DNA from 2 places in the Neorhizobium sp. 05N33 genome. Region 1 is predicted to be linked to the other one. Evidence: predicted binding sites of a transcription regulator. Region 1 holds the regulator's gene; the other holds the start of a gene.

Region 1 (7,264 bases):
AGCACGGCATTGCCGACCGCCATGGCCAGAGGGTTGCCGCCGTAGGTGGTGCCGTGGGTGCCGGCTGTCATACCGGACGCAGCTTCCGCCGTGGCAAGGCAGGCCCCGAGCGGGAACCCGCCGCCGATGCCCTTGGCGAGCGCCATGATGTCGGGCGAAACGCCCGTCCATTCATAGGCGAACAGTTTGCCGGTGCGGCCGACGCCGGTCTGGACCTCGTCGAAGATCAACAGCAGGCCGTTGTCGTCGCAGATCTGCCGCAGCGCAGCCAAGAATTCCTTTGGAACCGGCCGGATGCCGCCCTCGCCCTGGATCGGCTCGATGAGGATCGCCGCGGTCGCATCGGTGATCGCAGCCTTCAAAGCGTCCATATCGCCGAACGGCACCTGATCGAAGCCTTCGACCTTGGGGCCGAAACCTTCGAGATATTTCGCCTGGCCGCCCGCAGCGATGGTCGCCAACGTGCGGCCATGGAAGGCGCCCTCGAAGGTGACGATGTGGAAGCGTTCCGGATGGCCCTTCACGAACTGGTAGCGGCGCGCGGTCTTGATGGCGCATTCGAGCGCCTCCGCACCGGAATTGGTGAAAAACACCTTATCCGCGAAAGAGTTGTCGGCGAGGCGGCGCGACAGCGTCTCCTGGCCGGGCTGCTCGAAGAGGTTGGACGTGTGCCAGACCTTGTCGGCCTGCGCCTTCAGCGCGCCGACGAGATGCGGGTGGCCATAACCGAGCGAATTGACGGCGATGCCCGCGCCGAAGTCGAGATATCGCTCTCCACTTTCCGTCACAAGCCATACGCCCTCGCCGCGTTCAAAACGCAGCGGAGCCCGGGCAAACGTGTCGAAAAGCGCGGCTTCAGCCATGGCGACATCACTCCTCTAGGCAGTCAAAAAAGGCCGACAAAACCGGCCAGAAAAACCAAAAATGCCGCCCACTGGGCGGCGGGGGCACTATCGGGGTTTAGGCCGTCAATGTCAACAAAGCTCGGTGTTTTAGGCGCGTTACGACCGGAACCCGACAGGCGCTGGCTTCTGTGACAAAAAAGACTCTCCATCACAGCAAGTTGGGGAAAACCACGAAATCGAATCCCGCAGATTCCTCCGACTCTTGCCACGGAGTCAGCCTCACACTAGGTTAATGATCAATTACTAGACTGCATGCGGCGGAACTAGTCACCTCAAGCATAGATATAGTGGGTGCTGCGAAATGATTTTCGCAGCAAAGGTGGAAGGATTCTGCATGCCAGCAACGTTCAAAGGCGGAGAACGGGCATGAACTGGACAGACGAGCGTGTCGAGAAGCTCAAAAGATTGTGGTCGGAGGGCCTGAGCGCCAGCCAGATCGCAGCACAACTTGGTGGCGTAAGCCGAAATGCCGTGATCGGCAAGGTGCATCGTCTCAGCCTGCCGGGCCGGGCGAAAGCTGGCGGTACGGTTGCGACCGGCCGCGCATCGGCTGCCAAGCGCACGACATCGGCGCCGCGGGCTCCGAACTATGCGTCGCGGGTCACGACCCGGACCGTTACCCGCGCCGTCGGCGCGACGATGGTCAAGGAAGAGATCGAGATCGAACCCTACCAGGAGATGGAATATCGTCCCGCCTCCAACGTAGTCGTGCCGATCTCCCGCCGCCTTGCATTGACGGAACTCACCGAGCGCACCTGCAAATGGCCGGTCGGCGACCCGCTCAAGGAAGACTTCCACTTCTGCGGCTGTGAATCCCCGGATGCATCGCCCTATTGCGGTTACCACGCAAAGCTTGCCTACCAGCCGGTCAACGAGCGCCGCAAGGTTGCCGCTCGGGTCTGAGCGGCGGCGCGACACGAGGCGAAATCGAAGGCGGGCTCAGGCCCGCTTTTTGTTGTGTATGGCAGATATGCCGGCCAAGCCTTGCTCCGGATCGGCATTCCACCTATCTGAAAGACAGTGAGGACGACCTCCCCCATTCGGGCAGAAACTCCGGGACGGCCCGGAAAGCACCCCAGGAGGTCATCATGCGCACGACACGCGACCGTATCCGCCATGCCATCAGCTTCGAACTGATCGGGCTTGCTCTCATCACACCACTCGGCTCCTTCGCCTTCGGCATGCCGGCCGCCGATATCGGCGTGGTCGGCATCGGCAGCGCGACGATCGCCACTGGCTGGAACTATCTCTACAATCTCGGCTTCGACCACCTGATGCAGCGCTTTACCGGCGGCACGCAGAAAAACACCGCCATACGCGTGGCGCATGCGGTGCTGTTCGAACTTGGACTGCTGATCACGCTTCTGCCGCTGATCGCCTGGTATCTCGGTATAAGCCTCGTCCATGCGCTGACGATGGACGTGTCGTTCGCGGTCTTCTACGTGGTCTATGCCTTCGTGTTCAACTGGGCCTACGACCGGATTTTTCCGCTGCCGGAATGGCAGCGGCAGACCGAGGCGGCTTAAAGCCGCCTCTCAGGATTCCATTGAATAACCCGCGCCGCGGACGGTGCGGATGACATCCTGCATATTGGAGAAGTTGAGCGCCTTCCTGAGACGCCCGACATGCACGTCGACGGTGCGTTCGTCGACATAGATGTCGTGACCCCAGACGCCGTCCAGAAGCTGCGACCGCGAAAAGACGCGGCCGGGCGAGGCCATCAGGAATTCCAGCAGGCGGAACTCGGTCGGGCCAAGGCGCACTTCGCGGCTCTTGCGGTGAACGCGATGAGTTTCCCGGTCGAGTTCGATATCGCCGCAGCGGAGAACGCTGGAGAGCACCTCGGGACGGGCGCGGCGAAGCATCGCCTTGACGCGGGCCATCAGTTCAGGCGTCGAGAAGGGCTTCACCACATAGTCGTCGGCACCGGTGGCGAGGCCGCGAACACGTTCGCTCTCCTCGCCGCGGGCCGTCAGCATGATGATCGGCAGGCGCTCCGTTTCCGGGCGCATGCGCAGCCGGCGGCAGAGTTCGATGCCGGAAACGCCGGGCAGCATCCAGTCCAGGATCAGGAGGTCCGGTACCCGCTCCTGAAGCCGAATTTCGGCTTCGTCGCCCCGCAAAACGGTATCGACCTCATAACCCTCGGCTTCCAGATTGTAACGAAGAAGCACGCTCAGCGCTTCTTCGTCTTCTACGACAGCGATTTTCGGCAGCATTCTTGGCCTGCTCCGTCAGTTCTATTCGGTGATCGCGCCGAGCGTGTTCGACGAGTCGTCCTTCGGACGGTCGCCTTCCGGCTGGGCGCCCGTCGTCATGTAGTAGATGGTCTCGGCGATGTTGGTGGCGTGGTCGCCGATACGCTCGATATTCTTGGCGCAGAACAGCAGATGCGTGCAGGTGGTGATGTTGCGCGGATCCTCCATCATGTAGGTGAGGAGCTCGCGGAACAGCGAGGTGTACATCGCGTCGATTTCCTCGTCGCGGCTGCGGATCGCCTCGGCCTTTTCCGCCGAACGCGTCGAATAGACGTCGAGGACGTCCTTGAGCTGCACGAGGGCGAGATCGGAGAGATGCTCCAGGCCGCGGGCGAGCTTGCGCGGAACGCCGGTGCCCTGAACCGCGATGACGCGCTTGGCGGTGTTCTTGCCAAGGTCGCCGACGCGCTCCAGATCGGAGGCGATGCGCAGCGAACCGACGATCTCGCGAAGGTCGGCTGCGACCGGCTGGCGGCGGGCGATCGTGATGATCGCCTTGTCGCCGATCTCGCGCTCGGCGTGATCGAGGATCACGTCGTCGGAGATGACCTTCTGGGCGAGTGCGGCATCGGAATTGACCAGCGCGCGCACGGCGTCCGAGCACATCTGCTCGGCGAGGCCGCCCATTTCGGAGATACGGCGGCTCAGGTATTTCAGTTCGTCGTCATAAGCCGACAGGATATGGGTCGATGCCATCTTCTAGTCCTCAAAATTGATTTTCAGGCGGCACAGTCGACTGGATCAGCCGAAACGGCCCATGATGTAATCCTGGGTGCGCTGGTCGTCGGGATTGGTGAACATCTTGTCGGTGTCGTTCTCCTCGACGAGCTGGCCGAGATGGAACATGGCGGTGCGCTGCGAGACGCGGGCAGCCTGCTGCATCGAGTGCGTCACGATGACGATCGTGTAGTTGGCACGAAGTTCATGGATGAGTTCTTCAACCTTGGCGGTCGCGATCGGATCGAGAGCCGAGCAGGGTTCGTCCATGAGGATGACTTCCGGCGACACGGCGATCGCGCGGGCGATGCACAGACGCTGCTGCTGACCGCCGGAGAGGCCGGTGCCGGATTCATGCAGGCGATCCTTGACTTCGGTCCAGAGGCCGGCGCGCTGCAGGCTCGCCTCGACGATCTGATCCATGTCGGCCTTGTTCTTGGAAAGACCGTGGATGCGCGGACCGTAGGAAATGTTTTCGTAGATGGTCTTCGGGAACGGGTTCGGCTTCTGGAAAACCATGCCGACGCGGGCGCGAAGTTCCACGACGTCGATGTTATTGTCGTAGATATCGTCCGTGTCGAGGGTGATCTTGCCGGTGACGCGGCAATTCTCGATCGTGTCGTTCATGCGGTTGAGGCAGCGCAGGAAGGTGGACTTGCCGCAACCGGAAGGACCGATGAGAGCCGTCACAGTGTTTTCGCGGACGTTGAGGTTCACGTCGAAAAGCGCACGCTTTTCGCCGTAATAAACAGAAACGTCCTTACCGATCATCTTGTGGGAAGCATCGCTCATCTTTTGGTCCAGCGCCTTTTCTACTGCCGATTCTGACATCATATTCATTGTCATACTCCTTCTACCAGCGCCGCTCGAAGCGACGCCGCAAGAGAATTGCGCCAACATTCATTAGGATGAGAAACAGGAGCAGGATGATGATTGCTCCCGAGGTACGCTCGACGAACGCGCGCTCAGCTTCGTTCGCCCACATGTAGATCTGGACCGGCAGCGCCGTCGACGGGTCGAGCGGCGTGGTCGGATAGTTGGCGACGAAGGCCACCATGCCGATCAGGAGCAGCGGTGCGGTTTCGCCAAGGGCATGGGCGAGGCCGATGATGGTGCCGGTCAGGATGCCCGGCATGGCAAGCGGCAGGACATGGTGGAAGATCGTCTGCATCTTCGAGGCGCCGAGCCCGAGGGCGGCAGCACGGATCGATGGCGGCACTGCCTTCAGTGCCGCGCGGGTCGCGATGATGATCGTCGGCAGCGTCATGAGGGTGAGCACCAGACCACCGACGAAGGAGGCGGAACGCGGCAGGCCCATGAAGTTGACGAACACCGCCAGACCGAGCAGACCGTAGACGATCGAGGGAACGGCCGCGAGATTGTTGATGTTCACCTCGATCAGATCGGTGAACTTGTTCTTCGGGGCAAATTCCTCGAGATAGATCGAAGCGGCGACGCCGATCGGTAGCGCCAGGACAAGCACGATCAGCATCATGTAGAACGAGCCGATGAGCGCGACGCCGACGCCAGCTGCTTCCGGACGGCTCGATGCGCCGTTGACGAAAATGCCGCCGTTAAAGTGCTTGGCAAGGGCTCCGCTGTCAGAGAGCTGCTTCATCCAGCCGAGCTGCTGGTCGTTGATCTTGCGGTTTTCCTGGCTGACGTCGAGGTCGATCTGGCCCTTGTAGGCCGAGTCGATATCGCCGGAAGCGAGCAGTCTTACCGTCTGCGTCGTGCCGATGATCGCCGGATTGGCTATGACCAGGTCACGCAGCTGAACGCGGACACCATCGGACAGCATCTGGCCGACCGCGCGGGCGGCGACACGGTCGTCGACGCTGACGTTGAGCAGCTTGGCGAGAGCATTGCGGGCGACGACCGGATAGTTGGCCGTCATCAGCTTCTGCGGATTGGTGGCACGTTCGTTCTGCGGGTCGATGATCTGCTGCGAGAACTCGACCGGCATGGTGATCATGGTCTGCTGGAAGGCGGTGTAACCCTTGGAGACCACCGACCACAGGAGAAGCATCAGGAAGATGATGCCGAAGGAAAGCGCGGCGATGCCATAGGCACGGAAGCGACGCTCGGCGGCGTAACGGCGCTTGATGCCGATATCGCGACGGACGGACTTGGCCGTGGAGATGCCGGCGGCGGGAGAAACCACATCGGTCATTCGTACTGCTCCCGGTATTTGCGCACGATATAAAGCGCGTAGATGTTGAGGCAAAGCGTGATGGCGAAAAGCGTGATGCCCAGCGCGAAGGCAACCAGGGTCTGCGGCGAGGTGAACTCAAGGTCACCCGTCAGCTGATTGACGATCTTGACGGTCACGGTCGTCATTGGCTCGAAAGGGTTGATCTGCAGGCGGGCGGCAACACCGGCCGCAAGCACGACGATCATCGTCTCGCCGACGGCGCGCGATGCGGTCATCAGGAGCGCGCCGACGATGCCCGGCAGAGCGGCCGGCAGGACGACCTTCTTGATGGTTTCCGAACGGGTGGCGCCGAGGCCGAGCGAGCCGTCACGCAGGGCACGCGGCACCGCCGTGATGATATCGTCGGACAGCGAGGAGACGTAGGGGATCAGCATGATGCCCATGACGAAGCCGGCGGTCAGAACGCTCTGTGCCTGAATGAAGTTGGCATAGTCGCCGGTGACGAGGCCGTTCAGCTGCGAAGAGATATCGCGCAGGAACGGTCCGATGGTCGTCAAGGCGAAGAAGCCGTAGACGATGGTCGGAATGCCGGCGAGCACTTCGAGCAAAGGCTTCGCAACCGAGCGGACCTTCGGCGAGGCGTATTCCGACATGTAGATTGCCGAAAAGAGACCGATCGGAACCGCAAAGAGCATCGCGACGAAACCGATATAGAGCGTACCGAGCAGCAGCGGAATAAGGCCGAACTGACCTTCGGAGCCGCCAGAACCGGCAGCAGCAAAACGCGGATCCCATACCGTGCCGAAGAAGAATTCCCAGGCGGGAATAGCGGTGAAGAAGTGGGCCGCTTCGGTCAGCATCGAGGCGACGATGCCGATCGTGGTCAGAATGGCGATCGAGGAGGCGACGACGAGGCTGCCGAGAACCACCTTTTCCACTCGGTTGCGGGCGCGGAAGCGCGGCGCAATCTGACGATAGGCGAAGAACGCCCCGCCGACGGAAGCCGCCAATACGACGATCGTCATGAGGATGCGGCTGACGAAGGTCATCCTGTTCAGGACAGCGGCGGCCTTGACCATGAAGGGCTGGGGATCGCCCGCAAGCGGAACGCCCTTGGCCCCAAGCGCAGCACGCAGCTCGACCGGATTATTCTCGACGCGGGCAATCTCGTCGCCGGTCAGCGCATTCATGCCTCGGGCGATCGAAGTGATCATGCCGTAGCTCAGGCC
Region 2 (7,264 bases), 370 kb from region 1:
ATCAGAAGTAGAATGATGATCGCATAGGTCTTGGCGGCGTGGTCGCGGCCGATCGACAGGCTGAACACCTCGCCGATGCCGCCGCCGCCGACGGCGCCGATAATGGTCGAGGCTCGCACGTTGATCTCGGTGCGCAGCAGCGTGTAGGACACGAAATTCGGCAGGACCTGCGGCAGGATCGCGAAACGGACGCGCTCCAGCCAGCTGGCGCCCGAGGCCCGCAGGCCCTCGTCCGGCCTCATGCCGGCATTCTCGACCACTTCGAAGAACAGCTTTCCGAGCGCGCCGATGGTGTGGAAGGAGACCGCGATGATCGCCGCGATCGGACCGATCGACAGGATGGCGGCGAGAAGGCCGGCGATGACGATCTCCGGGAAGGCGCGCATGATTTCCATGATCCGCCGCACTCCCCAACGCACTGCCCGCGAGCCGACGAGGTTGGAAGAGGCGAAGAAGCAGAGCAGGAAGGCGCCGGTCGAACCGAGAATGGTCGAAACGATCGCGATATTGAGGGTAATGGCGAGCTGGTAGAAGAAGTTCGGAATGTAGAAGCTGTCGGTGATCCAGACGCGATCGCTCGTATAGTCGAACTTGATCGAGCCGTCCGCATAGGGCGACGGCAGGTCGAACATGGCGCGGAAGATCTCCAGCGGGCTGTTCGGCACGAAGCTCTTGATGAAGTCGAAGAAATACGGAAGGCGTTCGAAGAACTTGCCGGAATTGGCTTCGTTGGCGAAATCCAGCGACGCAGCGAGCACGATCAGGAAAACCACTATGGAGACGACGGTATAGATCCGCCGGGTCCGCACCTGTTGCTGATAATGGTCGAGGATGGTGCGGGAGCTTTCCTGCAGCCCGCTGAGTTGAGCGGGTTCGGCCACGTGCGCCATTCTGGGCATCCTTGTTGAACGAGCGGCGGCATCGTCATGATGCCGCCGCCAAGATATTGATCAGACGTTGGATCAGCCGCCGATGACGGCCTTACGAGCGTCGATGATGGTCTGGTAGAACTTCTGGTCGACCGGCGACCAATCGACGTAACCGCCGCCCRTGAAGCTCTCGAAGCAGGCCTTGTCCTTCTTCGGCAGTTCGGCGAAGTAGGCGGTCACCTTCTTCTTCATGTCGTCCGAAAGCTTGTTGGAAACCATCAGCGGGCCGTTCGGGATGAGCGGGGACTTCCAGACCTGGACGATGTCGTCCATGTCGAGCAGGCCCTTAGTGACCATGATGTGCAGGTTGCCGGACGAGTAGCCCTGCGCCCAGTCGCCGACAGCCGAACCGAAGGTGGTGCCGACGTCAAACTTCTTGTCGAGAATGCCGAGAACGAGGTTCTCGTGGCCGCCGCCGAAACCGGTTTCGGAGAAGTACTGCTTGACCGGCATGCCGATGTCCTTCGGCAGGGAGACGTTAGGTACGAGGTAACCGGAGGTCGAGTCCGGATCGGCAAAGCCGATCTTCTTGCCCTTGGCATCGGCGAGCGTCTTGATGCCCGAATCTTTGCGGGCAACCATGATCGAGTAGTAGCCGGTCGAACCGTCGGCCTGTTTGGTTGTCAGGACCGGGGTAACGGCGTTCGGGTCCTTGATGTAGATCGAAGCGTAGGAGGATGCACCCATGACGGCGAGGTCGATCGTGCCGCCGAGCAGGCCTTGGATGACGCCGTTATAGTTCGGCGACGGGAAAAGCTTGACGTCCGAAGCGCCGGTCGCGGCGATCAGGCCCGGCTTGACGCATTCGGTGCGGCGAACCTGGTCGGCTTCGTTTTCGCCGCCATCGAGGCCGATGCGCAGAACGGGTGCGCTCTGGGCGTGGGCCTGGCCGGCGACGGCAGCGATGGCGATCGTCGCCATCAGGATCTTGCGGAATGCAGACATGGAAGTCTCCTTTGGTGATTGGGGTGGTCAACCCGGAAAGGGCGTCAGTCTTCCGGCCGCGGGTCGGCAGCCGGAAACGGGTCAGCGCATGGCGGCGGCTTCGGCCATCATGCCGGATGTGTCGATCACGACCGGAGCCTCGCCGCGACGGGTGGAGGCGAGGCTGGTCGACGTCATCGTCTCGTCGATCCCGGCGCCATCCCTGTCGGAGCCGTAGATCTCGCGCACCGCATTGGCATTGAGCTCCTGCGGCGGTCCGTCGAAGACGACGCGGCCGCCCGCCATGCCGATAATCCGTTCGCAATAGCTGCGGGCAGTGTCGAGCGTGTGCAGATTGGTGATGACAGTGATGCCTTCGCGCTCGTTGATGTCGCGTAACGCGTCCATGACGATCTTGGCATTGAGCGGATCGAGCGAGGCGATCGGCTCGTCGGCGAGCATCATTTTCGGCGCCTGCACCAGCGCACGGGCAATCGCCACGCGCTGTTGCTGTCCGCCCGACAATGTTCCGGCAGCCTGCAACGCCGTCTGTTCGATGCCGAGCCGCTCGAGCGCCGCCATCGCCATGACGCGCTCGTCACGGCTGAAGATTTTCAAGAGGCTCATGGTCGTCGAACGGTGATTGAGACGGCCGAGCAGCACATTGGTCATCACGTCGAGGCGCGGCACCAGGTTGAACTGCTGGAAGATCATCGCGCAGTCGCGCTGCCAGTTGCGCAATGCCCGGCCCTTGAGGGAGGAGACTTCGGCGCCGTTGAAGTAGATGGAGCCGGAACTGGGCTCCTGCAGACGGTTGATCATGCGCAGCAGGGTCGATTTGCCGGCGCCGGAGCGGCCGATGATGCCGACCATCTGGCCTTGGGGAATCTCGACGTTCACGGCGCTCACCGCGATACGGTCGCCGAAACGGCGGGTGATGTCCCTCAACTCGAACTTCATGCTCTCTCGCCAATTCAGCCTTTTTCTGAGTGCTCGATAGCGATGGTTGATGAAGTCTGAATGTCGGTTTTATGTCGATTTTATTATATTCCGAAAGTGCCCGTCACGCTTCCGTTACGTGGCATGACGGGACACGAATTCCTCTGCCGAAAGTGCCCGGAAATCATCGAGAGCACCTCTCAGTTTCAGGTGATCCCAGTCCCACCAGGCAAGCCGGTCCATCGCCTCGCCGACCGCTTTTGTGAAACGTTCGCGGATGAGTTTCGCCGGCACGCCGCCGACGATCGTATAGGGCGCGACGTCCTTCGAGACGACCGCACCGGCGCCGATCACAGCGCCGTTGCCGACAGTGACGCCCGGCAGCACCGTGGCGCCATGGCCGATCCATACGTCATGGCCGATGGTGACGCGATGGTCGCGCCGCCATTCGAAGAAGCTCTTTTCGTCTTCCGCGTCGTCCCAGTAGTTGGCGGCGCGATAGGTGAAATGATGCAGCGTCGCCCGCCAGGTCGGGTGGTTGGTGGCGTTGATGCGCACCGAGGCCGCCATGTTGACGAACTTGCCGATCGTCGCACACCAGATCGAGCCGTCCTGCATGATGTAGGAATAGGCGCCGATCTCGGCCTCGCTGATGCGGCAGCGCTCGGAAACTTCCGTATACGGGCCGAGCGTGGAATTGCTGACATTTGCCGTTTCGTGGATTGCGGGCTCGAGCCCCACCTTGACGCTCATGCGGCGACTGCCTTTCGCGGAGAAAATTGGGAGACGTCGAGAACGCGGTCTGCCACCGCCTCGCGCACTTCCTCGTCGTGGAAGATGCCGAGAAGGGCGACGCCCTCGCGTTTCTTGTCCGCGATCATGTCCACGACGACGCGGCGGTTGATGGCGTCGAGCGAAGCGGTCGGCTCGTCGAGGAGCAGGATACGGTGGCTGGTGATGAAACCGCGGGCGATGTTGACCCGCTGCTGTTCGCCACCCGAAAACGTCGCGGGCGGCAGGGTCCAGAGCTCCTGCGGCAGGTTGAGCTTGCCCAGCAGCTCGGCCGCCTTGCCGCGCGCTTCCACTGCCGGGATACCGCGGGCGACGAGCGGTTCGGCGACCACGTCGAGCGCGGAGACCCGCGGCACGGTGCGCAGGAACTGGCTGACATAACCGAGCGTATGGCGGCGCACGTCGAGCACGGTGCGCGGATCGGCACGAGCGATATCGACGAGCCGGTCCTTGTGATCGACAAGGATCTGGCCGGCATCGACGGCATAGTTGCCATAGAGCATCTTCAGGATCGAGCTCTTGCCGATGCCTGACGGGCCGCCGAGCACGACGCATTCGCCGCTCGCGACGGAAAAGTTCACATCGTTGACGACCGGCAGCTTGATGCCATCGCGCAGATGCATGGTGAAGCTCTTGAAGACCTCGGAAACGACGAGGGGAGTTGCCATGATCGTTTTTCCTCAGACCTGAAGAATGGAAGAGACGAGAAGCTGGGTATAAGGCTCGCGCGGATCGTCGAGCACCCGGTCCGTCAGCCCGTGCTCGATCACATAGCCGTCCTTCATCACCATCATCCGGTGGGACAGGAGGCGGGCGACCGCAAGATCGTGGGTGACGACGATCGCCGACAGGCCGAGATCGTTGACGAGGCCGCGCACGAGATCGAGCAGGCGAGCCTGGACCGAGACGTCGAGGCCGCCGGTCGGCTCGTCCATGAACACGAGGCGCGGGCCGGTGACGAGGTTGCGGGCGATCTGCAGGCGCTGGCGCATCCCGCCGGAAAAGGCGCGCGGCTGATCGTCGATGCGGTCGGTGCCGATTTCGACGCGGGTCAGCCAGTCGCTCGCCGTCTCGCGGATCTTGCCGTAATGCCGGTCGCCGACGGCCATCAGCCGCTCGCCGACATTGGCGCCGGCCGAAACCGTCATCCGCAGGCCGTCGGCCGGGTTCTGGTGCACGAAGCCCCAGTCGGTGCGCATCAGGAAGCGTCGCTCGGCCTCGCTCATATGGTAGAGGTCGCGGAAATTGCCGTCGCGCATCCGGTATTCGACACTGCCGGCCGTCGGCATCAGCCGGGTCGACAGGCAGTTGAGCAGCGTCGTCTTGCCGGAGCCGGATTCACCGACGATGGCAAGCACTTCGCCCGGCCACAGATCGAAGGAAACATCCTTGCAGCCGATCCGGCTGCCATAGAATTTCGAGACGCCGCTGACTTTGAGAAGAGGGGTGTCGGTCATGGCGTTTTGTCCTTGAATGTCGGCGCGTGGGGTTCACCCCCCTCTGTCCTGCCGGACATCTCCCCCTCAAGGGGGGAGATCGGCAAGCGGGTAAGCCTCAGCCCCAAATGGGATCGGGCAGTTCGATAAGCGGTGTCTTCAAGAGGGATCGAGCGGGCGTGTCTATCCAATCTCCCCCCTTGAGGGGGAGATGTCCGGCAGGACAGAGGGGGGTAAGCCACAACCAGTGTCATTCAGCTGCCTCATTGACGGGTGCCAGCAGAGCGCCGGCATGGCCGTGTTCGCGGCGGTCCTCGCAATTGTCGGTGTCCGAGCAGACGAACATGCGGCCACCCCTGTCGTCCAGCACCACCTCGTCGAGATAAACGTTCTCGGCGCCGCAGAGCGCGCAGGGCTTGTCGAAGGTCTGGATTTCGAACGGATGATCCTCGAAGTCGAGGCTCACGACGTCCGTATAGGGCGGCACCGCGTAGATGCGCTTTTCGCGGCCGGCGCCGAACAGCTGCAGCGCCTCCGAGCGGTGCATTTTCGGATTGTCGAATTTTGGCGTCGGCGACGGGTCCATCACGTAGCGGCCCGCGACCTTCACCGGATAAGCATAGGTCTTCGAAATGCGGCCGTTATGGGCGATGTCCTCGTAGAGCTTCACATGCATGAGCCCGTATTCTTCGAGCGCATGCATCTTGCGGGTCTCGGTCTCGCGCGGCTCGAGGAAGCGCAAGGGTTCCGGGATCGGCACCTGGTAGACGAGGACTTGGCCCTCGGCGAGCTTGTGCTCGGGAATGCGGTGGCGGGTCTGGATGATCGTCGCGTCCTTGGTATGGGTGGTGACGGCGACATTGGCGACCTTCTGGAAGAAGGCGCGGATCGAGACCGCATTGGTCGTATCGTCGGCACCCTGGTCGATCACCTTCAGCACGTCTTCCGGGCCGATAATCGCGGCGGTCACCTGCACGCCGCCGGTGCCCCAGCCGTAGGGCATCGGCATCTCGCGGGAGGCGAAAGGCACCTGGTAACCGGGGATGGCGATCGCTTTCAGGATCGCGCGGCGGATCATCCGCTTCGTCTGCTCGTCGAGATAGGCGAAGTTGTAGGTGGCGAGGTCCGTCATCTTGGAGTATCCTGTGACTGCATGAACCAACTAGAAGGAAAGGCTGTCATGGACGCCATCACTTCGAACGGATTGCTGGGCGTGGCCGTCTTCGCGGCCTTCATCGCCTGCGGGATCATCATTCCCTTTTATGTCATCAAACCCCCTAAGGATGCCCGGATTGCCAATGCGGGCAGCGACGGCGGCTGGGCCGGAGGTTCCGTGAGCAGCTGCGACAGCGGCAGCGCGGGCGGCGCCTGCGATGGTGACGGCGGAGGCGATTGAGCCGCCTCTGAACTGCGGCCGAACCGACATCACGGTCATTCGGCGGCCTCCTGCAGGCCGCCCTTAACGCCATTGCCGCCATTGCGCGCCGCCTCGATGTCCGAGCGCATCTTGCGCACCAGCGCAAGCTCGGCCTGGAAGTCGACGTAATGCGGCAGTTTCAGGTGCTCGACAAAACCGGTCGCCTGGACGTTGTCCGAATGCGAGATCACAAATTCCTCGTCCTGCGCCGGCGCGGTAATATCCTCGCCCAACTCTTCCGCACGCAGCGCCCGGTCGACCAGCGACATCGACATCGCCTTGCGCTCGCTCTGGCCGAAGACCAGGCCGTAACCGCGGGTGAACTGCGGCGGTGCCTTGGACGAACCCTTGAACTGATTGACCATCTGACATTCGGTGACCTGGATGCGGCCGAGCGAAACGGCAAAGCCGAGCTCCGCGACTTCGATCTCGATTTCCACTTCGCCAATGCGGATTTCGCCGACGAACGGGTGGTTGCGGCCGTAACCGCGCTGGGTGGAATAACCGAGCGCCAAGAGGAAACCTTCGTCACCACGGGCGAGCGCCTGCAGGCGCAGATCGCGGCTCATCGGGAATTCCATCGGCTCGCGGGTGATGTCGCCGGCCTGATGGTCCTCGGAAAACTCGCCGTCCGGTTCGATCAGGCCTTCATGGGCGAGAATGTCCGAAACCCGCATGATGTGCTCTTCCGGCGTATCGCGGCGCTCCGGCTCATCGACCGGTTCGTCGGTGAGCAGCGAAGGGTCAAGCAGCCTGTGGGTATAGTCGAATGTCGGGCCGAGAAGCTGGCCGCCCGGCAGGTCCTTGTAGGTCGCCGACACGCGCCG

The links. The regulator PhoB, encoded in region 1, activates phosphate uptake and scavenging genes when phosphate is short. The targets are predictions, from matches to a motif close to TGTCATNNANCTGTCAT.
Region 2: a site for PhoB is predicted at 2,874-2,890, ahead of phnC (phosphonate ABC transporter ATP-binding protein). Genes of this name have one in related genera too.

Annotation. Positions count from the first base shown of each region.
Region 1 is NZ_JBFTNK010000002.1:349,990-357,253, forward strand. Features, by position in the region: gene AC1DLT_RS05965 (acetylornithine transaminase) at 1-863, opposite strand, end outside; gene AC1DLT_RS05970 (GcrA family cell cycle regulator) at 1,272-1,808, shown strand; gene AC1DLT_RS05975 (PACE efflux transporter) at 1,994-2,431, shown strand; gene phoB (phosphate regulon transcriptional regulator PhoB) at 2,441-3,124, opposite strand; gene phoU (phosphate signaling complex protein PhoU) at 3,146-3,859, opposite strand; gene pstB (phosphate ABC transporter ATP-binding protein PstB) at 3,905-4,720, opposite strand; gene pstA (phosphate ABC transporter permease PstA) at 4,734-6,053, opposite strand; gene pstC (phosphate ABC transporter permease subunit PstC) at 6,050-7,264, opposite strand, start outside.
Region 2 is NZ_JBFTNK010000002.1:719,801-727,064, reverse strand. Features, by position in the region: gene phnE (phosphonate ABC transporter, permease protein PhnE) at 1-890, opposite strand, end outside; gene phnD (phosphonate ABC transporter substrate-binding protein) at 963-1,874, opposite strand; gene phnC (phosphonate ABC transporter ATP-binding protein) at 1,956-2,813, opposite strand; gene AC1DLT_RS07985 (DapH/DapD/GlmU-related protein) at 2,928-3,545, opposite strand; gene phnL (phosphonate C-P lyase system protein PhnL) at 3,542-4,252, opposite strand; gene phnK (phosphonate C-P lyase system protein PhnK) at 4,265-5,041, opposite strand; gene AC1DLT_RS07970 (alpha-D-ribose 1-methylphosphonate 5-phosphate C-P-lyase PhnJ) at 5,271-6,152, opposite strand; gene AC1DLT_RS07965 (hypothetical protein) at 6,201-6,416, shown strand; gene AC1DLT_RS07960 (carbon-phosphorus lyase complex subunit) at 6,452-7,264, opposite strand, start outside.